Regions from separate parts of the Mesorhizobium sp. WSM4840 genome, predicted to be linked through region 3. Evidence: riboswitches for the same ligand, from Rfam matches in the RefSeq annotation. Region 3 holds a riboswitch; each other region holds the start of a gene.
The links. A riboswitch is a leader RNA that binds a small molecule or an ion and turns the genes downstream of it on or off. The one in region 3 is predicted to bind S-adenosylmethionine.
Positions count from the first base shown of each region.

Region 1: another riboswitch for S-adenosylmethionine. It lies ahead of AC0L3I_RS18305 (hypothetical protein); the one in region 3 lies ahead of AC0L3I_RS03820 (O-succinylhomoserine sulfhydrylase).
Region 2: another riboswitch for S-adenosylmethionine. It lies ahead of metX (homoserine O-acetyltransferase MetX); the one in region 3 lies ahead of AC0L3I_RS03820 (O-succinylhomoserine sulfhydrylase).

Region 1 covers NZ_JBVVQD010000013.1:32,070-41,778, forward strand. The annotation lists gene AC0L3I_RS18265 (TM0106 family RecB-like putative nuclease) at 1-137, opposite strand, end outside; gene AC0L3I_RS18270 (OmpA family protein) at 638-1,681, opposite strand; gene AC0L3I_RS18275 (hypothetical protein) at 1,678-2,991, opposite strand; gene AC0L3I_RS18280 (hypothetical protein) at 2,991-3,326, opposite strand; gene AC0L3I_RS18285 (hypothetical protein) at 3,795-5,252, opposite strand; gene AC0L3I_RS18290 (thermonuclease family protein) at 5,311-6,066, opposite strand; gene AC0L3I_RS18295 (hypothetical protein) at 6,465-6,842, opposite strand; gene AC0L3I_RS18300 (hypothetical protein) at 7,010-7,312, opposite strand; gene AC0L3I_RS18305 (hypothetical protein) at 7,599-8,171, opposite strand; SAM-I-IV-variant riboswitch at 8,211-8,308, opposite strand; gene AC0L3I_RS18310 (hypothetical protein) at 8,541-8,897, opposite strand; gene AC0L3I_RS18315 (AAA family ATPase) at 9,144-9,709, shown strand, end outside.
Region 2 covers NZ_JBVVQD010000027.1:21,036-30,744, reverse strand. The annotation lists gene metW (methionine biosynthesis protein MetW) at 1-380, opposite strand, end outside; gene metX (homoserine O-acetyltransferase MetX) at 550-1,719, opposite strand; SAM riboswitch at 1,840-1,917, opposite strand; gene hisC (histidinol-phosphate transaminase) at 2,229-3,338, shown strand; gene AC0L3I_RS27995 (prephenate/arogenate dehydrogenase family protein) at 3,345-4,280, shown strand; gene AC0L3I_RS27990 (sugar kinase) at 4,380-5,303, opposite strand; gene AC0L3I_RS27985 (DUF2125 domain-containing protein) at 5,358-6,356, opposite strand; gene AC0L3I_RS27980 (gamma-glutamylcyclotransferase) at 6,477-7,022, shown strand; gene AC0L3I_RS27975 (quinone oxidoreductase family protein) at 7,108-8,088, opposite strand; gene AC0L3I_RS27970 (GlxA family transcriptional regulator) at 8,258-9,226, shown strand; gene AC0L3I_RS27965 (aldo/keto reductase) at 9,392-9,709, shown strand, end outside.
Region 3 covers NZ_JBVVQD010000002.1:60,684-70,392, forward strand. The annotation lists gene chvE (multiple monosaccharide ABC transporter substrate-binding protein) at 1-950, shown strand, start outside; gene mmsA (multiple monosaccharide ABC transporter ATP-binding protein) at 1,050-2,582, shown strand; gene mmsB (multiple monosaccharide ABC transporter permease) at 2,579-3,871, shown strand; gene araD1 (AraD1 family protein) at 4,159-5,151, shown strand; gene AC0L3I_RS03810 (ABC transporter substrate-binding protein) at 5,361-6,134, opposite strand; gene AC0L3I_RS03815 (2'-deoxycytidine 5'-triphosphate deaminase) at 6,228-7,322, opposite strand; SAM riboswitch at 7,447-7,524, shown strand; gene AC0L3I_RS03820 (O-succinylhomoserine sulfhydrylase) at 7,599-8,789, shown strand; gene AC0L3I_RS03825 (ceramide glucosyltransferase) at 8,836-9,709, opposite strand, start outside.

The DNA.
Region 1 (9,709 bases), on a different contig from region 3:
TGTGCGTCGGCGCGTTGCTCAATCAGCAACTTCTCATAGCCGCATTTGACGCCTTCCTCACCGCGCAATCGAAAATATGCCTTCAACCTGCAGTGCTGCAGCGCATTAATAACATCGTCGGTGATCTTGCAGGCCATCGCGTGACTCCTTGACCAGAGGTGCGTTAAGCGCGGACGTCATGCTGATCACATCATGAACAACCGACGACCTGTCGGTGCAGCGCCGACAAAGACTTGCTAGACCATCAACCGCGACGACATGGATGTGGTTGCGTCTTTCCGCAAGCACCTGATGGAAACTGCGAAGCTATGGCGCGGGTTACCTCAGGGGCATCGGCAGTGGGGCGGGACGCGTCGGCGCCACGATCGTTCTGACCGCCCTGTGGCCAGCTCACGGCGCCAAAATCCGGCCTGAGAATGCTCGTGGTTCTTGCACCGCCTGCAGCAATCGCCGCCAGAGCAACGTCGCCGGCGCCTATGTCCGCTTTTGAGAAAAGAATTGTTCGTCTGAGTGACAAAATTGCGGCGCATTGCCGACCGGCAGCCCTTAGGGCCTTTTGCGGACCGGCAGCTTCCGGCGGCCAATTTGTAAGAGCCGTGCCGGACGGTGTCGTTATCGACCTCACCGATGAGGGCCCTTAACCCTCCCCTTCCTGCGAGCCTGCCGCGTGTTCAACCACCCTCTTCCTGACCCTGATTTCAATGCGCCTGCGGGCGGCGTCGTCCCCGACATGCGTTCCGTCGGTGAGCGCGTCACCCAGAAGTATCAGTTGGCCGCCTGACATCGGCAGGACGTCGAGGCCCTCGAGTTCCGGGGACCCTAAAAGGACATCGGCGACCGACAGCGCACGGGCGAGGCCCAGCCCTGCATTGTCCGAAGGCTGCAGCTCGCTGATAGGTGCCCGTCGGTCGAGCACGGATTTCATGTCACGGTCCATGTTGGAGTAGTTCCGTGGCATGTTTTGCTCGTCGGTGTGGCCGATCACCTCGATGATGTCGACACCGTATTCCTCGGCGATGCGCCTGATGTTCGGTATCTCGTTCAGGAGCCTTTCCCTGAACTCGGAAGTGAGTTCCGCGCTTCCTATGGCGAACGAGTAACCGTCGACATCGCTCAAGGAGATGATCGGCGGCCATTCGTGCGGCTGCGAATTCCCTTCCTGGGCGAGGTGGGCATGCAGTGCTGACAATTCCCTGTCGAGAAGGGCGGCTTTCTCTTCGGCTGCTGCCGTCCGGGCGGCGGCCTCGATCAGCTTGTGCAATTCTTCCGCCTTGGTGATCGAATTCTCTTGTGCGGCGGCAGTCACCTCGGCCAGCTCGGCCGCCTTCTCGACAGGGATGTGTTCCTCGATCTTTGAGGCCGCCGTCTGCGCCGCGACAAGCTTCTTCCATTCCTCGTCGACAACCTGCCTGTCGGACGAGGTTATCTGCATAAGGATCGCGTTCTGGGCAACCAGATCGGTGTTGGCTTCCGCTAGTCTGGAAAACTCTTCCTTATGTGAGGCGATCTCCCTTTTCGCGATTTCAATCTTCGCCTGCTTGTCGGCGATGATCGATCCGGCGACGAGAAGCAGGCAGAAGACAAGCAGCAGCATCGTCTCCGCCATGGTCAGGCCGAGGATAAGTCCCCGCCCGTACCCCGTTTTCTCGTAATTGACGGCGGTGTCGCGGGTGTCGATCAAGACCGCCACCCCTTGAGCCTGTCGAGGATGCCTACAGGCCTTTCACCCGTCCCGGCCGGTCCAGGTGCGGCTTCGACCATGAGTTCGGGGGTTGTCGTTCCGGCCCCGCTCGCCGCCGTGTTTCCAACTTCGACGGACACATCGGATACGGTAAGTTCGAAGCCGTTCAGTCTGCCGACAGACATCGCGTGATCCGCGGTGCCATCTCTTTGGACTGCCGGAAGGCTTTCGAACCGGCTCTCTAGCTTCCGTTCAAGCCTACCCGCCAGGCTGGTGATCGCTTTTTCCCGCTCTTCAGTCTTGTCAAGAATCTTCACCATGGTCGCGCGTTGGGAATCCGACGCTTCGATAAACTTCCCGACCGCTTCCGCAAGTTCGCTGATCTTCGTTTCCTGCACCTTTACCAGGGCTTCTGTCTTCTCGGCATGCTTGCCGACGGAGGCAGCGAGCAGGTTCACGACGGGGACGATCTCTTCCCTCAGCACCGTGTCCGGGATGACGAGTTTCTCCAGTTTCCCGGCAACGCTGTCCGCCTGCGTCCCGAAGCGCACGACCGCGTCGCCAAACGAGGTGTTCGCCTTGTCGAGGAGCGTGGCAACAGATGACACCTTGTCGAGCACGCCCGTGAACCGATCCTCAATGTGGCCAAAGGAAATGTCGAGCGCGTCAGCAAGCCGCTCCGAAGTTTCCTTAACGGGCTTGATGGCCTCGGAAGACATCTTCTCGAACGACTGCCTCACCTGTTCGCCGTTCAGCTGGGCCTGCTTGACGATCTCGCCGTAACCCTCCGTCAGCATCTGATTGCAGATGCGGCGGAATTCGGAGAACTCGAGGGTGACGTTTTCCATTTCCGCCCTGACGCGCCTCGACATGCCCGCCAACTCGTGTCTGGCGGCACGCTCGACATCGGCGGGATCACGCCGCGCCTGGTTGTAGCAGATGCGCAGGGTAATGCCTGTGATCGTGGATGTGATTGCGACGCCGAAGTTCCGCACGACCTCGTTCATCTCGCCGTCGGCTGAGAACAAGTAGAGCGATACGCCGAGGCTCGTCAGCGTGAACAGGAAGCCCATGTAGTAGAGATTGTCGCCGACCTGTTCGTCATGGATCCTGAGGCGGCCGACGATGATCGACAGCCCGAGATATGCGAACATGACCATGATCGGCACGGTAATCGCCAGCCATATGCCCACGCCGGACATCTTGGTGAGCCAGATGTAAAGGCATCCCGCGAACGTCATCCCTGCGAATATGGCGACAGGCAGATAAGGAGAGTCGATAATCCTCTTTGCAATTGCGTATGTTGCCATCAAAGCCCCTCCAGCCTTTCCATTCCACCGAACCTGCCGTTGTTCGACTGGACCCATTCCGCCCAAAAGTTCCCGTGGTTCGGCCCGTCAAAAGACTTGTCCGGCCTGTTGACGTAAAGGATCGACATCTCAATGCCCTCAAGGTTCGTCCAATATTTCTCGTTTGCATCGCTTTCCCTGTAGGTCTCGTAAGAAACGCCCGAGGAATACTGGGAGTAGTCCTTCGTGTTCTCGATCATGTCGGAGGCGATGAAGAGGTGCTTGGGCGCGTCCGTTTCGGGATCCGTCGGCACCGTGTCGAACACAGCCAGCTTCACCTTCTGGATTCCAGCCATGATAGGCGACATCTCAGCCCCGGTGCCGTTCTCGATCTTGCCAAAAACCTTGTCCAGGGGCTCGCGGTAAGTCTCCTCCCAGAGCTTCTGGCGTTTCTTCGGGTTTTCGGTTTTCCAGTCGACGCTGCTGGCGTCACCCGGGTTGCATCCTGCATAAAGCTGCTCGACGTCCGAGGGAGTACCCGAAATGGTCCCGATCCATAGGTAGCCGCTCGGCTGGATCCCCTGGACGAGCTTCGTGAGTCGGCAAGCGTCACAGGTGGAAGCGGATCCGTCGTGTCGAACAGGACGGCGGTCATGCTTTTTGCTCCGGTCACGGGGCAGTGCGTTTTCTCATCGAGTGCGACGGCTGTGGCCGACTTGAAATAGAGCCAACCGAACGCCGCCAGCAATGCTGCGGTAGCTGCGCCCACCAATGTGATAGCAGCTATGCGTCCTGCGCCAATGCCGTTGCGCCTTCTCCTCGAACTACGCCGCCTGTTCATTGGCACCACTCTCCGGGAACAGGTTGTCGAGCTTCCTGAACTTGTTGATGTGTTCGTCGCACTCCTTGCCGATCTGCCGGATGTGGCCGTTCAGCTTCTCCCTCGCCTCCTCGAGCAGCTTGTCGAGGGATTCGGAACTGCGCTCGCCGTCTCGCTCGATGACGGGCTTTATCTTTTCCAGTTTGTAGGCCGTCTGGAAATGGCGCGGCGGTTTCGTGGTCCGGGCCCTGGTGTTCGCGTCATGGTACTTGGCCAGAAGCAGGTTGCAGGCGCGGTCGAGATGGTCCTGCTGGGTTCTGAACAGTTCGAGCAGGGAAGTGCGATGGGCGAGGATCGCTCCATATTCCCTCTTGCGTATTCCGAGCCCGTCGAGGATGCCCTTCACAGCGTCATTGAATCCGTCGCGGATCTTGATGAGTTCCCCGATGAGTTCGTCCTTGGTATCGATGTAGTCGTTACGGCGTTCGTCCGCCTCCCGTGCGGCCCTTCCGTATCCCGGATAAACGTCGTCCATAGTCAGCGCATCGCCGAACGCGATGACCGAGAAAAGGAAACCGAGGCAAAACAGGAGCCAGGATTTGATGTCTCCGAGAGCCAGCGGAGCCTCCGATAGCCGCTGCATCACGATCTGGCTGCCGCCTTCGAACAGCCCCTCGCTGATTTCCCGATAGTGGGCAAGTGCGAGGTTCACCACGACGGCGACTGCAAGATAGGCAATGAGCGAGAGAAGCCCCATCAATTTCCCGAAAAGGTTCCGGTGAACGATCCACTGCACCCCTTTCCGCGCCGCTAGGACGGCAAAGCCGATATTGACGGCCGAGAAGGCGACCGCCTCGGCAATGCCGCCGACAAATCCCGCGTCGCTGCCGCCCATGAGGAACATACCGTTCGCTATCGCCTCGATCGCAAACAAGAATGCAATCAGCATCCATTTGAAGAAATTGACACCAGGTCCCGGCAGCCAGGCGGGCCTCTTCAGGCGGTGTTTTGCTCTGAAGTCGATCAGGTAGTCTTCCGCCTCCTTGAGATAGCGCCTTTTCGCATGGAGTTCGTTGGCGGCCGTAACGGCTCGGCTGGTGAAGTTCGTGAGCCCTGTCGTGGCAGCTATATCGATTTCCTGGATGTACTCGTCGAAGTTCAGGCCGGCGATCCTGCTCTTGTACAGGCTCAACTGGTCGATAAGGATCTGGTGCGCGGCCTTGGCCTGGCTTTCGACCTTCTCGATGATCTCGAGCTCCACCTCATCCCTGCCCTTAGCTGCCGTCATGGGCTGGTTGTTGCCGCCGCGCTCCGCGCCCCTCTCGGCGAGATCCAGATCCCCCGCGACGCTGTCGACGTCTATGCTGGGAAAGATGTCGGCCGAGAGCTTGAGCCCGCTGCCGTCCGACATGATGCGGTTGCGTAGCTTATAGAGTTGGTCAAACTTTCTGATCGCTGCCATTTCGCCTGTTGCTCGTCTTGCCTTATCGATTCATGTCAGCCCTTTGTCAGGAGGCTCCTTACCTGCGCGCGGGCCGCCATCCCGCCGCCTTTGCTTCCTCGGGCGAGCAGAACCAGCGTTCCCCCTTCGATGCCGAAATCTTCGTCCGCCCGTAGTGCTCCTGCCCGGGCACGTGATAGATGCGCTCGCCCCTGGAACTGATGTTCCCCTCGATCGCGCAGCGGGACCCTTCGCCTCTTTCGGCAGCCGAAGCAATTCCTTGGGAGGCTGTGGCCGTGCTCTGACGCTGCCCGGCTCTCCAGTCCCACGGGAAGTCGAAACGTCCCTGCCAGATGCCGCGGCCCTCCTTGCGGGCGACATCCTGAAGGCTGGCGTAAACGCCTCCGCTGTAGCGTGGCCAGTCAAGTGCCCAGCCGCTTGCCACCATCCATTCCTGGACGGAAGCACCGTCGGCGCGGAAACAATTGCCGACGAAGCGTCCGTAACGGTCGCGTTCGACAAACTGGCAGGCCGTCGGTCGCGACGCAGAAAGGAAATCTGCGAGTGCTTTCGCGGAAATAGCGCCGCATCTGTAAGCACTGCCGTTCCTGTCTTCACATACCTGAGCGGATTCAGGAGCGTCGATACCGTTGAAGCGGATCCGCTCGTCGCGGATTTCTATGGTATCGCCATCAATTGCGGTCGCTCGGCCGACAATTTCATTGCTCCCTGCAGCGTCGCTCATCAAAGCTGCGAGCAAAGTAAATCCGATTGTACTAGCGACTAACCCGACCGCGAAACGCGCAATACGGAATTTAGAATATCCGTTTTCCATTTGCCCCCAAACCCCGCTAGTCTCTTTAGACCCGTCAAGAAAGGCATGCAAGAAAGTTGTCGCGGAAGTACTGAAGATCACAACACCTGATGAAACTCGCGAGCGAGGCCGGTAAGCATGAGGCGGTTCTGAGTTTTCTGCCAAGCCTAGCCGGCCGCATCTTAATGTCGGCTTCGCGTTCGCAACCGATCCCTCTCTAGGGCGTGCGAAGTCGGAAATAGGCGCAACCACGGCCAGCCTGATCGCCGGCAAGGTCTGCTTTTCAGGAAGCTGCGAAGCCGATCTCTGCGGCCGCTATAAGGCGCATTGCGAACTCCAGAGTGGTCGCCGGCATCTGCCCCGACGGCAAAGATGAAGCGCACGTCGTCGTCACCTTGGGACGGCAAACGCTGGCAGACCTAGCGACGATGGAGGGGCCAACCTCGGGGCATCACTGGCGTGTAGACCACCTCATCCGGGGTCATGCCCTTCTTCAAGCGAGCGTAGAACAATGCCTCGCTAATGCCTCTGGATTCAGCGACCGGCCACGCAAGCTGGCCATCCGCGAGGAAGGTCGACAGCTTGAGGGAAGGCCGCTGAGGGGGAGATTTTCGGGTCCGAGGCGGGGCTGGATGGGTCGCGGCCTTTTGGCCAGACCACCCCAGCTTGAGCCGGTGGCAGAACACGCCGAGGCTCACCCCGTTCGCCTCGGCCACCGCCCATGCCAGTTCACCATTGTCCATCCTCGCCGAAAAATGGGGAAAGGCAAAGGCAAAGGCATCGTCGTCGTTGTTCATGGTCCCACCCATTGCTAAGCCCGGCCCATCGAAGTCGATCCCGGTTCTTTGCCTCATATCATAATGCCGCCTGATGTAGGATCACCCAGCGATGCTCGATCTCTTGCCCATGACCTCTTCCGCGCACAGCCGATGATACGAGTGCCGTCGATGCGACCACAACACTGTTATGTAGTCGGCCGCAACGAGTCGCCAGGGTCCGAGCGGAGCAGCAGTTTATCCGCGTGCCGTATCGCACCGGTGATCGACTCGGCGGTGCGGATGTACGGGTCGAATTTGCGCTTATCCTGCCAGACGTGATGTTCCGTAGCTGATTGGGCCAACACTGGACTGCAAATGAGGAACACCGCGATCGCAAGGGCTACCGGATATCTGCGTTGCAAGGTCACCATTTCAAATCCGTCTCTATTCCCATTGCGCCGTGAAAAGATTGCAGTTGTCACACCCGCGAGAAGATATGTGAGTTTCATGATGCATCCGGTTCCGAGTCTGCCCCAATCGGAAAGAGGCTTATCATGCCCATGATGCGGGCGTTGTGCGCCGCAATCCGCGCTCCAGTCATAGCCGGATGCACATCACCCTCGAAACGAACACACCGCATACAGAGATGTGCCTCGGCCGCGCTCGGCACCGTGGTCACCCAGCCGCAATAGCGGCATGTATAAGGCTCGATTGGCATCCCCGGGCCATGCCTTGCCGTCTCGGGCTCAGCGCGCCGGCGGTCGGCCTCGTACCATTGTCTATCATGTCGGCCTCTCAAACCCCTTCTGCAATTTGGACAGGAAGCTTCAGATCGATCAGCCGAGCCTGCAGGAGCGAGAGCGTGAGTTGGTCTCTTGCATCGACCCATCGGCTATCGTCGTTGGCGACGTCACCCTCGCAGAATACCAGATGGGGCTCATCGCTCCCGCGCCCGAGCTTTGGGCCAAGGTCCAGCCTCTTCAGCAAGCGGTAGGCCCTGGCGCACGGGCCGGCCTCTCGATCGAAGCGGGTTTCCCAGAACCACCCTCCAACCGGATCGTCGTAGTCCTCCGGGCCGATCCCATGCTCCTCCCAGATGGCGTAGATTTCGGTCTCGGTCCGGTGCCCAAGGCCCTCGCTGGTGAAGAACTCGCGCCAGGTCGGCGGCGGCGGGCAGAAGGCCCAAGGGCCGATTGTGAGAAGGTAGCCCTGCTCCCCACCGTCATACCAGTACATGGTCTCGGCCACTTCCGCAGGTGGTGCGAGCAGAGGCAGCCCAGTCCTGCGAATGAAGGATTGCGCATCCTTTTCGAATGCAGCCGTGAGCAGGCCACCCGCCCCGATCAGAAAACCTCGCCTCGTCAGCATGAAAACACCCTCCATCGTTTCGCACGCATTCTGGAGGGACTGGCGACCTACTGTTGCCCGTTCAGGGCCACATCGTCGTGCCACCGTTGCCGGTCAAGGCTGGTTGGCGGGGCCGAAGCCCTCTCTGGATGCAGGGATCGGTGTAACAAAACGATTGCACTTCGGCAAGCTTTCTCCTCATGGTGGTATCTCTGGTGTTGAAAGTGAGCAGATCGCTGGGCCCCCACAATCGACCCCTCCACCCGGCCTTCGGCCTCGACCGGGCGGGACGGCCCTAGTGGAGGGACTTTTTCTGCATCATCACATTTCCGATTGCCGATGCGCCCTACGGCCATGCGCCGTCTGACTCCCGGCGGGTACCGCGATCCATCAACTCCCCATCATCGAGTGCAGGATGGCCTGCATGTGCTCTTCCAGGTCGAGTTCGCCCCGTGCCTCAACAGTCAACAAGTACTCGGCCTTGGCTCGGCGGTCGCCTCGGCCGGTCGCAGGATTGGAGCAGCTGGCCAGCAATGTTTCCTCTTCAATCCGGTCTGCCATCTCGCGATCGTGCCAGCTGCTGCCCGCTCGATGAACAACCCTATGAAGCGCCGCATAGGCGGTCTCATGGGTTGCGATCAGCGCCTGCAATTCGCGTGAGGTACCCTCACCTTCAGCAAGCGTCGGTTCAAGCACGGACGCAACGGCGGCGAACGCAAGAAGTGTACGGCGGGTGACTCCGGGCAATGCCTCATATCCTTGCCGATTGATGAGCGCAGGCACACCATAGCACCGGCGCAGCGGTTCGCAGAGATGCACTACAACGCGTCACATGTCTGCTGACAAAAACGGATCCGCTCTGCAGCTGCTCCTCGCGCCTGTGGCTGGCCGGTTGAGCCTCGTGAAAGCAATCGCCGGCTATTACAAGCTTATGCGTGTTTGACTGCGTAATATGGGATAGTCAAACTCTGGATAAGTGGAGTGTGGAGAGACATGAACGAGAGCGGCTTTCGAGAATGGCTTAGAACGAATTACAAGCCGAGCACGGTCAGTACGAAGCTATCCGAATGCCGGAATCTCGCGGCTGCCTACGGCGATTTGGATGAACACTACGATGCCGATCGACTGGACGGCGTCATGCGAGCTCTTGCTTACACTGCTCAGGATCGAGCAGCGGACCGGCCCAACCCCTCCAAATTGAGCATATCTTCGGATCTCTATCGCGACCTCAGCAACTATCGCACCGCCATCAACTACTACCGAAACTTTCGGGAGGGTGCCTCGCGACGGAGTGGCAGTCGACGTCTTGACATCGATGCCGTCAACAAAGCGATGGATGAATACGATGCGCTGGGTTTCGACGCGTTCATGGAGGCCTACAATTTTGGTTCGGCTATCAGCTACTGGGTTTTGCGAGACGGTAAGCGCTACCCATCAAAGGCCATTTTCGGTGTCGCCCATCAATTCATGCCCAATGGCGCGCCCCTTGACAACGAAGGGTGTAGTGGGACCGACGCACGTAAACATCTCGAGAGATTGGGATTCGAGATCCAAACTGA
Region 2 (9,709 bases), on a different contig from region 3:
GAAAGGCGCACCCGCCAGTGGCCGAAATTGGGGAAGGAGACGATGGCGTGCTTGCCGATCCTAAGCAACTCGTCGAGCACCAGCTTCGGGTTGCGGGTCGCCTGCAAGGTCTGCGACAGGACGACGAAATCAAAACCCTTGTCGGGATAGAATTTGAGGTCCTTGTCGGCGTCGCCCTGGATGACGGACAGGCCGCGCGCCACGCATTCGTTGACGCCGCGCTGCGACAGTTCCATCCCGCGGCCGTCGACCTGCTTCGTCGCCTGCAGCAATTCGAGCAGCAGGCCATCACCGGAGCCGACATCCAGCACCCGCGACTGCGGCGGGATGAGATCGGCGACGACTTCGAGGTCGACGCGCTGGGCGTGGTTGACACTCATGATCGTGGCTTTTGCTTGGCGCATGACCTTGATCCGAAAAGTCTGCAACTTTTCGGGGCCATGCGCTGCCTGGCACATGATCCCGGTCCGAAAAATCTGCAACTTTTCGGGGTCATGCGCTGATGCATGGCGAAAGATGCCGGTCCGGAAAGCCTGCAATCTTCAGGGATCATGCGCTGAGCCCCCTGGCGCGCGCCGCCGAGGCGATGAAGCCGTTGATGGCAGCAAACAGCTCCGGCTCGTCGAGCAGGAAGGCGTCGTGGCCGCGATCGGTCTCGATCTCGACGAAGGATACCGAGGCGCCGGCCGCGTTCAGCGCGTGAACGACCGAGCGGCTCTCCTCGGTCGGGAACAGCCAGTCGCTGGTGAAGGAGACCAGGCAGAAACGGGTTCTGGTGCCGGCAAAGGCGTCGGCCAGCCGGCCGCCATGATCGGCGGCGAGGTCGAAATAGTCCATCGCCCGGGTCATGTAGAGATAGGAGTTGGCGTCGAAGCGGTCGACGAAGGTCATGCCCTGATGGCGCAGATAGCTCTCAATCTGGAAGTCGGCGTCGAAACCGAAGGTGAGCGCTTCACGGTCCTGCAGGTTGCGGCCAAACTTCCGGTGCAGGGCCGCCTCCGACAGATAAGTGATGTGAGCGGCCATGCGCGCCACAGCCAGTCCCTTTTCCGGGCGCTTTCCCTGCTCGAAATATTTGCCGCCATGCCAGTCCGGATCGGCCATCACCGCTTGCCGGCCGACCTCATGGAAGGCGATGTTCTGCGAGGAATGGCGCGCGCCAGTGGCGATCGGCAGCGCTGAGAAAACGCGCTCCGGATAGCTCGACGCCCATTGCAGCACCTGCATGCCGCCCATCGAGCCGCCGAGCACCGAGAACAGTTTTTCGATGCCGAAATGATCGACCAGCATCAACTGCGCCCGCACCATGTCGCGGATGGTGATGATCGGCAGGTCGAGCCCGTAGGGCTTGCCGGTGGCTGGATTGGTCGAGGCGGGGCCGGTCGAGCCGAGGCAGCCGCCGATGACGTTTGAGCAGATGACGAAGAAGCGGCTGCTGTCGATGATCTTGCCGGGGCCAATCAGCACTTCCCACCAGCCCGGCTTGCCGGTCACTGGATTGGTGCTGGCGACATGCTGGTCGCCGGTCAGTGCATGGCAGACGAGGATGGCGTTGGAGCGGGCGTCGTTGAGGGTGCCGTAAGTCTTGTAGGCGATCTGGAACGGTGACAGCAGCGTGCCGGCATCGAGCTTGAGCGGCTTGTCGGCACCGAAACGCAACACCGGGCTCGATGGCTCGTCGGCCTCGTTGTTGGTTCTTTTAGTGCGCAGCGCGACCATCGCATCCTCTTACATTAACCCATCGCGCTTTCCGAAAGTCGATTCCGATTTTCGGGTCGATGCGACTGTCCGGCCGGCTACGGACAACAAAAAAACCGACATCGCCTTCGCAAAGCCGGTTACAGGATGCAAACGGCCCTTTAGCGAGTTGTTTAACGTGGCTGCAAGCCGACCGGCCAAATCACCACGGGATTTCGCCTTTCTTCTAGGACCGGAGCGTCTCGGCGTCAACGGCCAGTCGTTCACCCATGCCAGTCGCTCACCCATGATCGCCGCCTCTCGACATTCCAGGCCACGGCTTGTATTTCCGCTGCGGCTTCTAGTGTGGCGAATCCGAAATTCGCATCGCGTTGGAGCAGCGCAGTGGGCGAATTTCGGATTCGCCACACTAGCAACCAATGAATTCTAGTGTGCTGGATTTGAAGTTCCTGAGCGCTGTTGCCACCAAAATGGCAGGAACTTCAAATCCACCACACTAGGTGGAAGCGTTCTCGACGGATTTTTGCAATATGAACCAGGCATCGGATCAGGCACGTCCAACGCCCCGCGCGGGGATCATGGACATCGAAGCCTATGTGCCGGGCAAAAGCACGGCGCCGGCCGGCGTTGCCAAGGTCCACAAATTGTCGTCGAACGAGAACCCGCTCGGCCCCTCGCCGAAGGCGATAGAAGCCGCGCGCGACGTCGCGGCCAAACTCGACATATATCCCGACGGCACCGCCAGGCGCCTGCGGGAGGCGATCGCTGAGGTGCATGGCCTCAACCCGGCGAACATCGTCTGTTCCAATGGTTCCGACGAGATTCTCGGCCTGCTTGCGCAGACCTATCTCGCGCCCGGCCATGAAGCTGTGATCACCGAACACGGCTTCATGGTCTACAAGATCTACATCCAGTCGGCAGGTGCTGTCCCGGTGTCGGTCAAGGAAACCAATGAGCGCGCCGACGTCGATGCGATCCTCGCTGCGGTGACGCCGCGTACCAGGATCATCTTCCTCGCCAATCCCAACAACCCGACCGGCACCTATTTGCCGTTCCAGGAGGTGCGCCGCCTGCATGCCAGCCTGCCTCGAAACGCGCTTCTGGTGCTGGATGCAGCCTATGCCGAATATGTCCGCCGCAATGATTATGAAGCCGGCGTCGAGCTGGTGGCTGGCGCGGAAAACGTGGTTATGACCCGCACCTTCTCCAAGCTCGGCCTCGGCGGTGCGCGGATCGGCTGGATGTACGCGCCGATGCATATCATCGACGCGATCAACCGCGTGCGAGGTCCCTTCAACGTCAACGCGACGGCGATCGAGGCCGGCATTGCCGCGATCCGCGACCGCGCCCATGTCGAGCGCAGCGTGGCTCATAACGACACTTGGCTGCGATGGGTGAGCGAGGAGTTGACCAAGCTCGGACTGCGGGTGACGCCGAGCGTCGGCAATTTCGTCCTCATCCACTTTCCCGAGGACAAAAAACATTCGGCGGCGGCTGCGGACGATTACCTCTGTGCGCGCGGCTATATATTGCGGCGCGTTTCCGGCTACGGCTTCCCCAATGCACTGCGCATGAGCATCGGCACCGAAGAGGCCAATCGCGGCGTTGTCGCCGCCCTCGCGACATTTCTGAAAAGCTAGAAGACCATGACATCACCGATGTTCGAAAAGATCGCGCTGGTCGGCATCGGCCTGATCGGCTCGTCGCTGGCCCGCGTAATCCATCGCGAAGGCCTTGCCGGTCACGTCGCCATCTCGACGCGCAGCGAAACGACCCTGGCGCGGGCGCGGGAACTCGGCCTCGGCTCCTCCTACGCGATGGACGCGAAAGAGGCGGTCGGCGATGCCGACCTGGTGATCGTTTCGGTGCCGGTCGGCTCTTCAGGCGAGGTCGCCGAGGAAATCGCACCGGCGCTGAAGCAGGGCGCCATCCTCACCGATGTCGGCTCGACCAAGGCGTCGGTCATCGCGCAGATGCAGCCGCATGTGCCTGCTGGCGTGCATTTCATTCCCGGCCACCCGCTGGCCGGCACTGAAAAATCGGGCCCGGACGCCGGCTTTGCCGAACTGTTCGAAAACCGCTGGTGCATCTTCACGCCGTTGCCCGGCACCGATCCGGCCGCCTTGGAAAAGCTCTCGGAATTCTGGCGCCGTTGCGGCTCCAACATCGACACGATGGATCCCCAGCATCACGACATGACGCTGGCCATCGTCTCGCACCTGCCGCACATCATCGCCTATAACATCGTCGGCACCGCCGACGATCTGGAGTCGGTGACCAAGTCCGAGGTGATCAAATATTCGGCCTCCGGCTTTCGCGACTTCACTCGCCTGGCCGCGTCCGACCCGACGATGTGGCGGGACGTCTGCCTGCACAACAAGGACGCCATCCTCGAAATGCTGGCGCGGTTCTCGGAAGATCTGGCCTCGCTGCAGCGGGCGATCCGCTGGGGCGACGGCGAAAAACTTTTCGACCTGTTCACCCGCACCCGCGCCGTCCGCCGCTCGATCATCGAGGCCGGTCAGGACATCGACGTACCGGACTTTGGCCGGCAGGCAGTCGAGCACCCGGCCAAGGGATAGAGCATCGGACCCAAAGTGGGTACTGGTTTTGGGAAAATCCGATGCTCAAACAAAAAGATAGAGCAGCGGTACGATTCGATTTGAAGGCCCGCCGCTGTCTCAGGCCGGCCAGTGAGCCGCCATCATCGCCAGTGTCTCGGCCCTGTCCGGCGCGCCCAGCCTGCCGCCGAAGCGCAGGCATTTGAGCGCGGCGGCGGCGCTGGCAAAGCGCAATGTCCGTTCGATCGGCATCGCCTCCGCCAACCCGACGGCAAAGGCGCCGTGAAACACGTCGCCGGCGGCAAGCGTATCCACTGCCTTGATCCTTGGCGCTGCGACATGGCGCACGGACCCAGCCGAGCGGTCGAACCACCAGCTTCCCGCCGCGCCGCCGGTCACCGCGACAAACGCATCGGTGCGTCTGCCCAGCGCTTCACAGGCCTTTTGCGGACCTCGTTCCTCGCCGCCGAGGATGAACGCCGCCGGCTCCGACGCGACGATGTGCGAGGCCAGCGGAAACAGCCGTTCCAGCACGTCCCGTGGCGCGGTGTCGGCGTCCAGTATGGCCGGACGGCCGATTTCGCGCGCCGCCGCCATGGCCAGAGCTGCTGCGCCCGGCCAGCGCACATCGACCAGGATGGCGTCGAATGCGGTGAGATCTTGAATGGGGAGCGCCCCGGGGTCGGCCTGGGCGAGTTGGTCATAGAATGGAACGATGATGCGCTCGCCATGCGTGTCGACCAAGATGGCCGACAGTGCCGACCGCGCGCCGCCGACGCGCCGGACAAAGCTGCAATCGACGCCTTCGGCCTCGATCCCGGCGACCAGCTGATCGCCGACGAGGTCGTCTCCTGCGCTCGCCCATAGCGATACGTCCGCGCCGAGGCGGCGTGCGGCGCAGGCCGCGCTCGAAGCCATGCCCGAGGCGATCTGGACGCCGTCGGACGCGATGAACTTGCCCTGACGTGCCGGAAGCGTGTCGACGCGAAGGATGGTATCGAGCGTCAGCGCGCCAACACTCAGGAGCTTCACCGGGCTGTTCATCTATCTTCCTGTTTCATCATGATCTTCTCCGAACTGGAGGTTCGCAATCATGGTCTAATCGACCGGCTTGATCCTGCCCAGCGGGATAAAACCCAGCGAGGCCTTGCCCTTGACGACCTTGAGGGGCATCGACGGTTCGTTGCCAAGCATCGCCAGCCCGGCAAAGCCGGTTTTGATCTGGCTCTTTTGCTCGGGAATGGCCTTGCCGAGGATTGCCGCCACCGCCTTCGGATCGCTGAGCTTGATCATCAGGTCGGCGTCGATCAGCCCGTCGGCATCGACCGACACCGGTCCGGAAACGGTGACGCGCGCGGTCCCCGACGACAGATCGAGCTTGCCGATATCCATCGCCTGGCCGCGCAGGCTCTCTGTTTGTGTCTTGATCAGCGCCACGCCGTTCTTCAGCGTCACGTCGCCACTGCCGTCGAGCGGCGGCAGCACGCGGCCATCGATCGCCCCTGGTTCGATTTCGAGATTGGTGAAACTCCCGGAATAGTCGATGTCCTGGCCGTTCGGACGCAGTTGTCCGGCCGCTGTCCCGGCGCTGAACAGCTCGACCGGGTCTGTGCCATCCGCCGGATCGGTTTGGGCTGACAGGCCCTCGGCCTCCAGTGAAACGCGCCGGGGCAGGGGCCAGGACAGTTTGACGGTCGCTCGCAGATTATCCCAGTCGATCCACAGCGGCGCCATCCCCGGCACGGAGGTCCTGAGCGGCCCCCGCAGGTCGGCGCCAGGCGACAGGATCTGGGTGATATGCGTGACGGCGTTGAGGCTGCCGAGCGAGGCTGCGACGTTCCTGTTGTCGTCCTGATAAGCCAGGCTGTCGCAGGAGATGGCGAAGCTCAAGGGATAGCCGCTGACCGTGAGATTGGCGCAATCCGCCTCGATGCCATTGCCGTTGAGCTCGGCCACCGCTCTGTCGGCTTCGCTCTTGACCTTGTCCGCCAGGTAGAACCAGCCGGCGCTGTAGAGGCCGAACAGCACAAGGATGAAAGCGCCAAGCCAGAAGAGGCGGCGGCGAAAATTCGGCGGACGCTCGTCACTTGACGTCATGCTGCGGCTCTCGCTAGCGCGTGTTGCACAGGGGACTGTCGTTTCCGGCAACATCAGGTAGACGGAGACGGACTGAAAAAACACCGATTCCAGTGCGGTGCTGCAACCAGGCTTGGCGATATGGGCGATTTTTGGGTTTTTGGCTACGGTTCGCTGATCTGGCGGCCGGGATTTGCGCATGTCGAGACGCGGCGCGCCCGCCTCCACGGCTACCGCCGGTCGCTGTGCGTCTACTCCTTCGTGCATCGCGGCACGCGCGAACGGCCCGGCCTGGTGCTCGGCCTCGACCGTGGCGGCTCCTGCATTGGGCTGGCTTTCCGCGTCCCCGGTGATCTGCGCAACGAGGTCATCACCTATCTGCGCGAGCGCGAGTTGGTCACCAATGTCTATCGCGAGCGCATGCTTAGCATTCGCCTCGACAATGACGCTACGAACGGCGAGACGGATGGGGGCGAGACGGTCTCGGCCGTCGCCTATGTCGTCGATCGTGCCCACGAGCAATATGCCGGCGCGCTCGATGCTGCCGATGCGGCGACAGTCGTTCGCGGTGCGGTCGGCCAGTCGGGAAGGAACGAGGACTACGTGCTCAGCACGCTGGAGCACCTCGAAGCGCTGGGCATCCGCGACCACTGGCTGGAAGAGGTGGCGAAACGGATCGGGTCGTGATCTTCTTTCGTTGTTTGACCATGATCTCGAAAACCGGTTCCCACTTTTTGCGTCGCAACCCTTCGGTTCGGGATGATGGTCCGGGTTACATCCTGAAAATCTGCTTTCCGAGATCGGCGCGATCCAGGCTGTTTGTCACGGCGAGCTCGAACTCCGCCAGCGGATGGATGCCGCCGACAGGAACATGGAAATCGGGTTGGCCGAAGATGTCGACAATTTCGCGCAACACTGGCCGGTCGGCTTCGACAGGCGGCGAAAAGAAGTAGCGGTAGATATTTGCCCTGATCTCGAGGCCGCTCAGCAGCACGTCGAAATTGTGCAGTTCGAAACGCTCGGTGCTCATGCCGCCATTGATAACCATCTGCCCGCCCATCGCCAGGGTGCGGATCAACTCGCCAGTGACGGGTCCGCCGACATTATCGATGATCCCGTTCAGCTTGGCGCCGTCGGTCATGTCCATGACTGCTTCCCTGATGCCGACCTTCAAACCCGACAGATCGAGGATGGCGGTGGCACCAAGCCGCTTCAGGTCCAGCCTGTCGCGCGATCGTCGCACGAGCGCAATCACGTTGATGCCGCGCCGTTGGGCGAACTGCATCACCATCGTCGAAACCGATGAATAGCCGGCCGTGACGGCCAGCCACTGTCCAGGCTGCACACGGGAATCCGCCAGCAGGTCCCAGGCGGTGATGGGGTTCACCATCTGCCCGGCGCGTTCGACCGGATAGCCGGCGGGCAGCGGGATCAGCCAAGCGACCGGGACGGCCGCATATTCTGCCCAGCTGTTGTAGTAGCTGAATGCGACAAGCGTGCCCGGTTTCAAGGCGACGTTCGCACCCACGGCCTCAACGATACCGGCGCCATGGTTTCCGGCGATCTGGTGGGGGAAATGCGGCTTCTTCGGTTCGGGATAGAGGTTCTGGATGAACAGAAAGTCGCCAGGGTTGATCGAGGCGGAGACCATCCTGAGCAGCACCTCACCGTCGCCGATTCGCGGCATGGGCACGTCGCCGAGATAGAGCACGTCCTGCGGCGAGCCGATTGCGTCGAATACAACTGCTTTCATGGTGGTCTCCAATAACGGGCGATCTGGCCATGCAATCTGGACGCGGCCAGATCGCAGGCACCGGTGTTTGCATCGGCGTCGCGGAACCTAAGGCCGCTGGCAAAAATCGGAATTGGCAGATTTGACAATCTATGTGCTAAACTTGCCATAGTTGTTCAAAGGAGCCATCTTGGACAGTCGTCCCGTCCACGCCGTGATCTGGCTGCCGTCGACCTTCTATTCGGCCGTCGCCGCGACGCTTGTCGAAATGTTCGAGTTGGTGAATACCATTCGCGGCGCGCCGGCGATTTCCTTCGAATTCGTGGCACGGCAGGCCGACGCCACGACGACGCCTGGCATTTCCTTTCACACCCGACGCGAACCCTCGCAGCGTATGGACCTGCTGGTCCTGCTGGCCATGCCCGGTATGCAAATCCCGGAGCTTGTTGCCGCGCTGGAGGAAGAGAGCCGCCACGCCGCGCCGCTTATCGCAAGTGCGCAACGAGACGGCGCCATCATCGCCGCGCATTGCGGGGCCGGTTACTTCCTGGCAGACGCCGGTCTTCTCGACCGAAAGCGCGCGACGATCTCCTGGTGGCTGAAGACCGATGCCCAGCGTCGCTTTCCGAAGGTGCGTTGGGACGCTTCACGTGTGCTGATCGGGGACGGACGGATCTACACTTGCGGCGGCGGTTTTTCAGGCCTGGAGCTCGGCAAGGCGCTTCTGCGGGATCTTGGCTTCGCCAGGGAGGAGCGCCTGGTTCGCAAATTGCTGGTGCTGCCGCCGTCGCGGCAGATCCAGACACCCTACGAGTTTCCGCTTACCGATCTGCTGCCTTCGCAAGAGCCGTTCCGCGGCCGGCTCGAAACTTTGTCCAGAAAACAGCTCGGAGCGCTCGACCTTGCCTTCCTTGGTGCGCAACTCGGTCTGTCGCCGCGAACGCTTGCGCGCCGGTTTTCCGATGAATTGCACACCACTCCCGGCCGATGGATCCAAGACCGGCGCCTTGAGGCCGCGAAAACACTTCTTGAAAGCACCAAACTCGGTATTTCGGAAATATGTTACCTGGTCGGATACCGGGACACGGCCTCATTCAGCCGACTTTTCAACCGCGTGGTCGGACTGCCGCCTGGTGAATACCGGCGCCAGAGCCAGTAGACATCGGCTGGAACCTCGAACGCGGTGGATCGCGCCCCCGGATCGCGCCCTTGTGAAGCAGTGGTCCGTCGGAAAGAATGGCCAGGCCTTTGACCTCGGCGCGGTGAGACCTAGGTAAGCGAGGGCTTTTCGTCCGCTCCTTTCCATTCCCCACGGAGATCAGTCTTGCAGAAACGTCGTCTCGGTCAAACCGACCTGTCCATCGCGCCGCTGGTTCTGGGCGGCAACGTCTTCGGCTGGACCGCCGACGAGAAAACTTCTTTCGACCTGCTCGACCGCTTCGTCGGCGCCGGTCTCAACGCCATCGACACCGCCGATTCCTACTCGCGCTGGGTTCCCGGCAACAAGGGCGGCGAATCCGAAACCATCATCGGCAAATGGATGAAGAGCCGCGGCAATCGCGACAAGGTCGTGGTGATCACCAAGGTCGGGTCGGATATGGGGCAGGGCAGGAAAGATCTCTCCGCTGCCTATATCGAAAAG
Region 3 (9,709 bases):
AGCGCTGGATCAACGACGGCGACGCCGTCAAGTCCCAGCTCGAGGCTCTGGGCTACACTGTCGACCTGCAATATGCGCAGGACGATATCCCCAATCAGCTCAGCCAGCTGGAAAATGAAATCACCAAGGGCCCGAAGGCACTGATCATCGCCTCGATCGACGGCACCACGATGTCGGACGCGCTGCAGAAGGCGGCTGACGCCGGCGTCGTCGTCGTCGCCTATGACCGGCTGATCAAGAAGACCGCGAATGTCGACTACTACACCACGTTCGACAATTTCGGCGTCGGCGTCATCCAGGCCAAATCGCTGCTCAAGGGCCTCGGCTATCCGGAAAACAAGGGTCCGTTCAACGTCGAGCTGTTCGGCGGCTCGCCGGACGACAACAACGCCTTCTTCTTCTACGACGGCGCGATGTCGGTTCTACAGCCGCTGATCGACGACAAGACCCTCGTGGTGAAGTCCGGCCAGATGGGCATGGACAAGGTCGGCACGCTCCGCTGGCTGGCGGCGACGGCCCAGGCCCGCATGGACAATCTGCTCTCCGCCAACTATTCGGATGGCAGCCGCGTCGATGGCGTGCTCTCGCCTTATGACGGGTTGTCGCGCGGCATCATCGCCTCGTTGCGCGCCGTCGGTTACGGCACGGCCGATCAGCCCTGGCCAATCGTCACCGGCCAGGACGCCGAAACCGCTTCGGTCAAGGCGATCATCGCCGGCGAGCAGTACTCGACGGTGTTCAAGGACACCCGTGAACTCGCAAAGGCGACGGTCGAACTCGTCGACAAGGTGCTCTCGGGTGGCAAACCGGAAGGCCTCGACACCACGACCTACAACAACGACGTCAAGGTCGTCCCCTCGATCCTGCTGACGCCGCATGAGGTCGACAAGTCGAACTACCAGGCGCTGGTGGTCGATTCCGGCTACATCAAGGCCGAAGAACTGAAGTAACCGCAGTTGTAAAACCGGGGTCCTGCGTAACGCAGGACCCCTTTTCGTTAGCGAGTGACCCCGGTATTGTTTCCGGACCTCGGAGGAGTGGTATTCCTGATGGCCTCGACGATTTTGGAGATGCGTGACATCACCAAGACGTTTCCCGGCGTCAAGGCGCTGTCGAATGTCAACCTCAGCGTCGAGGAAGGCGAGATTCACGCCGTTGTCGGCGAGAACGGCGCCGGCAAGTCGACGCTGATGAAGGTGCTGTCGGGCGTGTATCCATCCGGCACTTATGACGGCGAAATCATCTATCGCGGCGATGAGTGCCATTTCAAGGGCATCCACGACAGCGAGCGCCGCGGCATCGTCATCATCCACCAGGAACTCGCGCTGGTGCCGATGCTGTCGATCGCCGAAAACATCTTTCTCGGCAACGAGCATGCCAGATACGGCGTCATCGACTGGAACGCCAACGAGACGCGCACCAGCGCTCTGCTCAAGAAGGTGGGCCTTAAGGAAGACCCCAAGACGCTGATTACCAATATCGGTGTCGGCAAGCAGCAACTGGTCGAGATCGCCAAGGCGCTCAGCAAGGAAGTGCAGCTGCTGATCCTCGACGAACCGACGGCGAGCCTGTCCGAAAAGGACAGCCAGGCGCTGCTCGACCTGCTGCTCGAATTCAAGCGGCACGGCATCACCTCGATCCTGATCTCGCACAAGCTCAACGAGGTCAACCGGGTCGCCGACAAGGTCACGATCATCCGCGACGGGCGGACCATCGAGACGCTGGCCAAGAAAGACATCTCGGAAGACCGCATCATCACCTCGATGGTCGGCCGCTCGCTAGACGACCGTTATCCGTCGCGCGAGCCCAAGATCGGTGAGATCGTGCTCCAGGTGAGGAACTGGTCGGTCTATCACCCGATTCATGCCGAGCGGCAAGTGATCAAGGGCATCGACATCGACGTCCGCAAGGGCGAGGTGGTGGGTATCGCCGGGCTGATGGGCGCCGGACGCACCGAATTCGCGATGAGCCTGTTCGGCAGCTCCTATGGCCGCCGCATCACGGGCGAGGTACTGCTCAAGGGCAAGCCCATCGATGTCTCCTCTGTCAGCAAGGCAGTGGAACACGGCATTGCTTACGTCACCGAGGACCGCAAGACCTACGGTCTCAACCTGATCGATCACATCAAGCACAACATCACGCTGGCCAATCTTCCCGGCGTGTCGCGCCATAGCGTGATCGACGACATGCGCGAGCTCGCCGTCGCCAACGACTACAAGGCCAAAACCAACATCCGCTCGTCCAGCGTTTATCAGATGACCGGCAATCTATCGGGCGGCAATCAACAGAAGGTGGTGCTGTCGAAGTGGCTGTTCGCCAATCCGGAGGTGCTGATCCTCGACGAGCCGACGCGCGGCATCGACGTTGGCGCCAAGTATGAAATCTACACGATCATCGCGCGTCTCGCCTCGGAGGGTAAGGCGATCATCGTCATCTCGTCGGAGATGCCCGAACTGCTCGGCATCACCGACCGCATCTATGTCATGAACGAAGGACGTATCGTCGGCGAAATGGCGGCGAGCGATGCCAGCCAGGAAAAGATCATGCGCGCCATCGTTCGCGGAGAAGGAAAAGCATCATGAGCACCGAAAGCGCTCCCGTCCCGAAAAGCGGCGTCGCCGAAGATGTGCAGCAGGGGCCGCGCGTTGCCGTCTCGGCGCTGGTCACCAACCTGCGCGAATACGGCCTGATCCTGGCGCTTATCGCCATCATGGTATTCTTCCAGTACACGACGTCCGGAACGCTGTTCAAGCCGGTGAACTTGAGTAACCTGGTGCAGCAGAACAGCTTCATCATCGTGATGGCGCTGGGCATGCTGCTGGTGATCGTCTCCGGCCATATCGATCTCAGCGTCGGGTCCGTCGCCGGTTTCATCGGCGCGCTGGCGGCGATGATGATGGTCATCTGGCCTCTCGGCCCTTTCAGCAATCCGCTGGTGGTGTCGATCATCTGCCTGATCATCGGCGGCGCGATCGGCGCGGGACAAGGCTACTGGATCGCCTATCACCGAATACCGAGCTTCATCGTCACGCTGGCGGGGATGCTGATCTTTCGCGGCATCTGCCAGGCGCTGCTGGGTGGCGGGTCTTCCGTGGGGCCGCTTCCAGCCGGCTTCAAGGCGCTCAGTTCCGGCTTCATTCCGGACGTGATCGGCTCGTTGACGCTGATCCCGCCGGTCGTGAACGCCGCCGGCAAGACCATCGTCGGCAGCGGGCTGACGCTGCACATGACGACGATCGTGATCGGCCTCGTTGCCGTGCTCGCCTATGCCTATTTCGGACTCAGGGCACGGCGCAGCCGCGAGCGGCATGGCTACCAAGCCGAACCCTTCACGCTGTTCGTCGTCAAGACCCTGGTGACCAGCGCTCTGGCGCTGTTTCTGGTGTACCAATTCGCCACCTACAGAGGTCTGCCAATCGTTCTCGTGGTGATGGGCGTGCTGATCGCGCTGTTCGTCTTCGTCACCAAACGCATGACGGTCGGCCGCCGTATCTACGCAATGGGCGGCAATGCCAAGGCGGCGCAGCTATCGGGTATCAAGACCGAGCGGCTGACCCTGATGGTGTTCATCAATATGGGCGTGCTCTCGGCGCTCGGCGGGCTGATCATTGCGGCGCGCCTTGGCCAGGCGGTGCCGGCGGCCGGCCTCGGCAGCGAGCTCGACGTCATCGCCGCCGTGTTCATCGGCGGCGCTTCGGCGATGGGCGGCGTCGGTCAGGTTATTGGCGCGGTGGTCGGCGGTTTCATCATGGGCGTCATGAACAACGGCATGTCGATCATGGGCGTCAATGTCGATTGGCAACAGGTGGTCAAAGGCCTGGTGCTGCTCGGCGCCGTGGTCTTCGACGTCTACAACAAGAACAAGGCTTGAGGGGCGAGGGAACACATGCATGTCGCCAAACGTGTGCAGCCTGTTGGGACAACAACATGCATAAAAACAAGGATTAAAGCGGGGCCCCTTTCAAACGCGGCGCGCTTTTAGGAGGCACGGGTCACATCGCGGCGCTGCCGGGCGGCGCAAAGAAGTCCCTCAGGGACCGGGCCCGCGAGCGCAATCCGGACGAAGAGTCACCAGTGGCGCGGATACCATCCGAGCCGCGCTGGTCAAGGTTTGCCAACCCGGCAGCCAGGCCAAAGGCAATTGAGAGAGGGTACATCATGCTGATCTCCCAGATCCTCGACGACGCAGAGACCATCCGCGTCGTTGCCCGCAACGGCGGCAAGACCCGAATCATCAACGGCGCCCGCAGCGTCTATTCGCTGGCGATGGAGGCCGCGCGCACGGGCACCGGACTTGTCGCCCTCATCGAGCGCAAGGGCTTCGGTGAAGCGGTCGACCTCGATGCCGCCTACAAGAAGGGGCGGCTGTTGTCGCCAATCAACCATCCCGACCCGGCGCATCTCCACCTCACCGGCACCGGGCTGACACATCTCGGCTCCGCCGCGACCCGCGATTCCATGCACAAGAAGCTCAGCACCGACGGCGAGGAGCAGCTCACCGATTCCATGAAGATGTTCCGCATGGGGCTGGAAGGTGGCAAGCCGGCCAAGGGCCAGACGGGCGTGCAGCCGGAATGGTTCTACAAGGGCAACGGCACCATGGCGGTGGCGCCCGGTGCGGCACTTCTGTCGCCCGCCTTCGCCGAGGATGCCGGCGAGGAGCCGGAAGTCGCCGGCATCTATGTCATCGGCGACGACGGCGCCCCTTTCCGCGTCGGCTTCACGCTGTCAAACGAGTTTTCCGACCATGTCACCGAGCGCGTGAACTATCTTTTCCTCGCGCATTCCAAGCTGCGCAACGCTTCGTTCGGGCCGGAGATCCTGATCGGCGAACTGCCGTCCGACGTCAGGGGTACCTCGCGCATCGTCCGCGACGGCAAGCTGCTGTGGGAAAAGCCATTCCTGTCGGGCGAGGCGAACATGTCGCATACCATCGCCAATCTCGAACATCACCACTTCAAATATTCGGCCTTCCGCCAGCCGGGCGACGTGCATGTGCACATGTTCGGCACGGCAACCCTGTCCTTCGCCGACGGCGTCAGGACCGAGGCCGGCGACGTGTTCGAGATCGAGGCCAAGGATTTCGGCCTGCCGCTACGCAACCCGCTTGAAATCGAGCAGCCGGTGAAGGTGGCGGTGAAGGCGCTGTAAGGTGGCACCTCTCCTTCTCCCCTTGTGGGAGAAGGTGGATCGGCGCGCGGCGCCGAGACGGGTGAGGGGTGCTGGACGGAATGAGGTGTTGGAACACCCCCTCATCCGACCGAGCTGAGCCTGTCCTCGGGCTTGCCGGAGGCAAGACCCGTGGGCTCGGCCACCTTCTCCCACAAGGGGAGAAGGAAGAACGCACACCCTTCAACCTCTCAATAAATATCGAAATCGAAATATTTGGCCTGGATCTTCTTGTAGGTGCCGTCTGCGACGATCGCATCGATCGCGGCATTGAGCTTTTCGCGCAGCGCATTGTCTTCCTTGCGCACGGCGATACCGGCTTCGGTCTCGGTGCCCTTGACGTCGCCGACCATCTTGCAGCAGCCGTCGCTCGACTTCTTCATCCAGTCCATCAGCACGAATTTGTCTGAAAGGACGGCATCGAGACGGCCGTTCATCAGGTCGGCGACCGCCTCCTCCTGGGTCGGGTAGAGCTTCGCCTCGGCGCCGGCCTTGCTATAGACATCCTGGGCATAGTCGGCCTGGGTGGTCGAAGCCTGCGCGCCGACTGTCTTGCCGGCGAGTGCTGCGGGTTCGGTCGAGGCAATATCGCTGTCCTTCAAGGCCACCAGCGAAAGCGGCGTCGTATAGTATTTGTTGGTGAAGGAGACCTGCTTCTTGCGCTCCTCGGTGATGCTCATGGACGCGATGATGGCATCGAATTTTCTGGCCTGGAGCGCTGGGATCATGCCGTCCCAGTCCTGCGTGACAAGTTCGCATTCGACCTTCATCTGAGCGCAAAGCGCATTGGCAATGTCGATGTCGAAGCCGACGAGCTTGCCATCCGCGGTGATGGTGTTGAACGGCGGATAAGCGCCTTCGGTGGCGATCTTCAACTTTTCCTGTGCTTGCGCCGACATGGCCCCGGCAGCCATCACCAGCATGGCAGCTGCTGCTGCCGATGCGATCCATCTTGAAATCTGCATTTCTTGTTCCCTTGGTTCCAACCACCTTGACGGTTGGGCACAACCAAGCACGGCCTACAAGGTCAGGCAAGCACAGTCTGATTTAATCGGCGATCAGCGTGCGACGCGGAAATGCTTGGACAGTTTCAGGCCCTGTGCCTGGTAGTGCGAGCCGAGATCAGTGCCGTAGAGCGCCTGCGGCCGCTTCAGCATGTGCTCGTAAACCAGCCGCCCGACGATCTGGCCATGGTCGAGGATGAACGGCACTTCGTGGCTGCGCACTTCGAGCACCGCCCTGCTGCCGGTACCGCCGGCCGCCGAATGGCCGAAGCCCGGATCGAAGAAACCGGCATAGTGAACACGGAATTCGCCAACCAGCGGATCGAAGGGCGTCATCTCGGCGGCGTAGAGCGGCGGCACATGCACCGCTTCCTGGCTGACGAGGATATAAAATTCGTCCGGATCGAGCACCAGTTCGCCGGCGCCGCTCTTGTAGAGCGGATCCCAGAAATCGACGACATCCTGTGCCGCGCGCTTGTCGACATCGACCAGGCCGGTGTGGTGCTTGCCGCGGTAGCCGACCAGCCCGTCCTTGTCGCCATCGAGGTCGATCGACAGCGCAATACCGCCGCCGGAAATATTCGGTGGCTCGGTGGCGACGAGCGTCTCGGCACGGTGCAATTCGTGCAGCTCGCTTTCCGACAAAAGCGCATTGCCGGTGCGGAACCTGATCTGAGACAGCCGCGAGCCGGCGCGGACGACGATCGGAAAGGTGCGCGGGCTGACCTCCAGATAGAGCGGGCCGTCGTAGCCGGCAGCGATCTTGTCGAACTCGTGGCCACGATCGGTCATCACGCGGGTGAAGATGTCGAGCCGTCCGGTCGAGCTCTTCGGGTTGGCGGAGGCGGAGATGCTTGCCGGAAGCGCCAGGCTCTCGAGCAGCGGCACGATATAGACGCAGCCCGTCTCCAGCACCGCACCATCGGCGAGATTGATTTCGTGCAGCTTCAGACGGTCGAGTTTTTCAGCAACCCTGTGGTTGGGGCCGGGAAGGAAGGAGGCGCGCACCCGCCAAGCCTTGTCGCCAAGCCTGAGGTCGAGGCTGGCCGGCTGGACCTGGTCGGCATCAAGCGCGCGCGGCGACTTCAGCGCGCCCGACTGGAACAGCGCGGAAATGTCCTGATCAGGAAGAATGCCTGTCTGCCGCAAAGTCTGGCTCCGCTCGAAGGCCGGGCGAGGTCTCGTTTTGTTGCAGGTCCTTGCCACGGAACCTGCTGGTACAACCTCTTAATCATGCCGGCAATTGACGCAAGCGCGGTGCAGGTCTAAAGGGTCATTATCCCGTGGTGATTTGGCCGGTCGGCTTGCAGCCACGTTAAACAAGTCGCTAAAGGACCGTCGGGCCGAAAGGCCGTATGGACCGGTTGCGACTTTCGCGGCCGGTTTTTTTGTGTTTGGACCATTTTTGGTGTTTGGAACAAGGTGATGACGAGCAACAAGCGCAACTGGAAGCCTCAGACCGCCCTCGTGCATGCAGGAACGCTGCGTTCCGGCTTCGGCGAAACGTCCGAGGCGATGTATCTCACGCAAGGCTATGTCTACGACACGGCGCAGGCGGCGGAAGCCCGCTTCAAGGGCGAGGAACCGGGCTTCATCTATTCGCGCTATGCCAATCCGACGGTCGACATGTTCGAGAAGCGCATGTGTGCGCTGGAAGGTGCCGAAGATGCCCGCGCCACAGCATCCGGCATGGCGGCGGTCACAGCGGCGTTGCTGTGCAGCGCCAAGGCCGGCGACCACATCGTGGCGGCGCGCGCGCTGTTCGGCTCCTGCCGCTGGGTGGTCGAAACGCTTGCGCCGAAATACGGCATCGAGGCGACGCTGGTCGACGGCACCGAAATCGCCAATTGGGAAAAGGCGGTCAGGCCCAACACAAAGCTGTTCTTCCTTGAAAGCCCGACCAATCCGACGCTGGAAGTCGTCGACATCGCAGCCGTCGCCTCACTTGCGAATTCGATCGGAGCGCGGCTGATCGTCGACAACGTCTTTGCCACGCCCTTACAGCAGAAGCCGTTGCAGCTCGGCGCCCACATCGTCGTCTATTCGGCGACCAAGCACATCGACGGCCAGGGGCGCTGTCTCGGCGGCGTCATCCTGTCGGACAAGAAGTGGATCGACGAGAACCTGCACGACTATTTCCGCCACACCGGTCCCAGCCTCTCGCCGTTCAATGCCTGGACGCTGCTGAAGGGCCTGGAAACGCTGCCGCTGCGCGTGCGCCAGCAGACGGAAAGTGCCGGCCGGATCGCGGACTTCCTCGCCGAGCAGCCGGAGATCGCCCGCGTCATCTATCCCGGCCGCGCCGATCACCCGCAAGCGGCGGTCGTCAAGAAGCAGATGTCGGGCGGCTCGACGCTGATCTGCCTCGACGTCAAGGGCGGCAAACAGGCGGCTTTCGCCTTCCAGAACGCGCTCGATATCGTGCTGATCTCTAACAATCTCGGCGATGCCAAGAGCCTGATCACCCATCCGGCGACGACGACGCACAAGAATCTGAGCGATGAGGCGCGTGCCGAACTCGGCATCGGGCCAGGCACGCTCAGGCTGTCCGTTGGCCTGGAGGACACAGATGACCTGATCGAAGACATCGACCAGGCACTGAAAGCCGCCAGATAGAGATACGCGCCGAACGGCTTCGCTCGAATCATCAAGCCAAGCGCGGTCAGGCGCCCGACGGGGTCTCTTCCAATTCCACACCGGCGCTGGTGTGGATGGTCATCGTGTTGCCGCGCCAGTCGACGGCACCGCTGAGCCAGCCGCGCACCCAGATGGCGGGAAGCATCACGTCCCGCGCAACCATCGCCGGGATCATGCGCAGCGACAGGTGCCAGCCCTTGGCCGAGGCGAGAGCGCATTCCGGGAGATAGGCGACTACCAGCACGGCGACGGCGGTTGCCGACAGGCTGAAGCCGGCGCCGGCCGCAGCAATCAGCGCAAGCACCAGCGGCGGCGCCGCGCCGACCAATATTTCGGGCGCGAAGAACAGGGGGAAGGTGACCCGGCGCAGGCGTGCCCAGCGGGCCTGGCGCGACCAGATTTCGCCAAACGTGCGCAAACCGAGCGGCTGCTCGAAGGGCGAGGCGACGAGATTGACGCGTAGTCCAAGCCCGTTGACCAGCTTGGTCGCGGCGGCATCCTCGGCGATCTCAGCGGCAAGCGCACGGATGCCGCCATTGGCGTCGAGCATGGGCTTGTTCCACAACATGCTCTTGCCTTGGGCGAAACCGAGGCCGAGCGCCTCGCCGGTATATTGCCAGCGCGCCTGCAGCGTGTTGAGGAAAGCGCATTCGACTTCCGCCCAGAACCCGTCCGGCCGCGAGCCGATCGGCGTCGAGCAGACAAGGCCAGTGTCCGGCCGCCATGCCGCCATCAGATGCTGGACATAGTCCCTCGACATCAGGACGTTGGAATCGGCAAGGATGACCCAGCGGTGGCGCGCTGCCTCCCAGCCCTTCACGCAATTGTTGAGTTTCGGATTGCCGCTGATGCGGTCGTCGCCGACGAGCAGCCGGGCCGGCACGGCCGGAAAGCGGGCG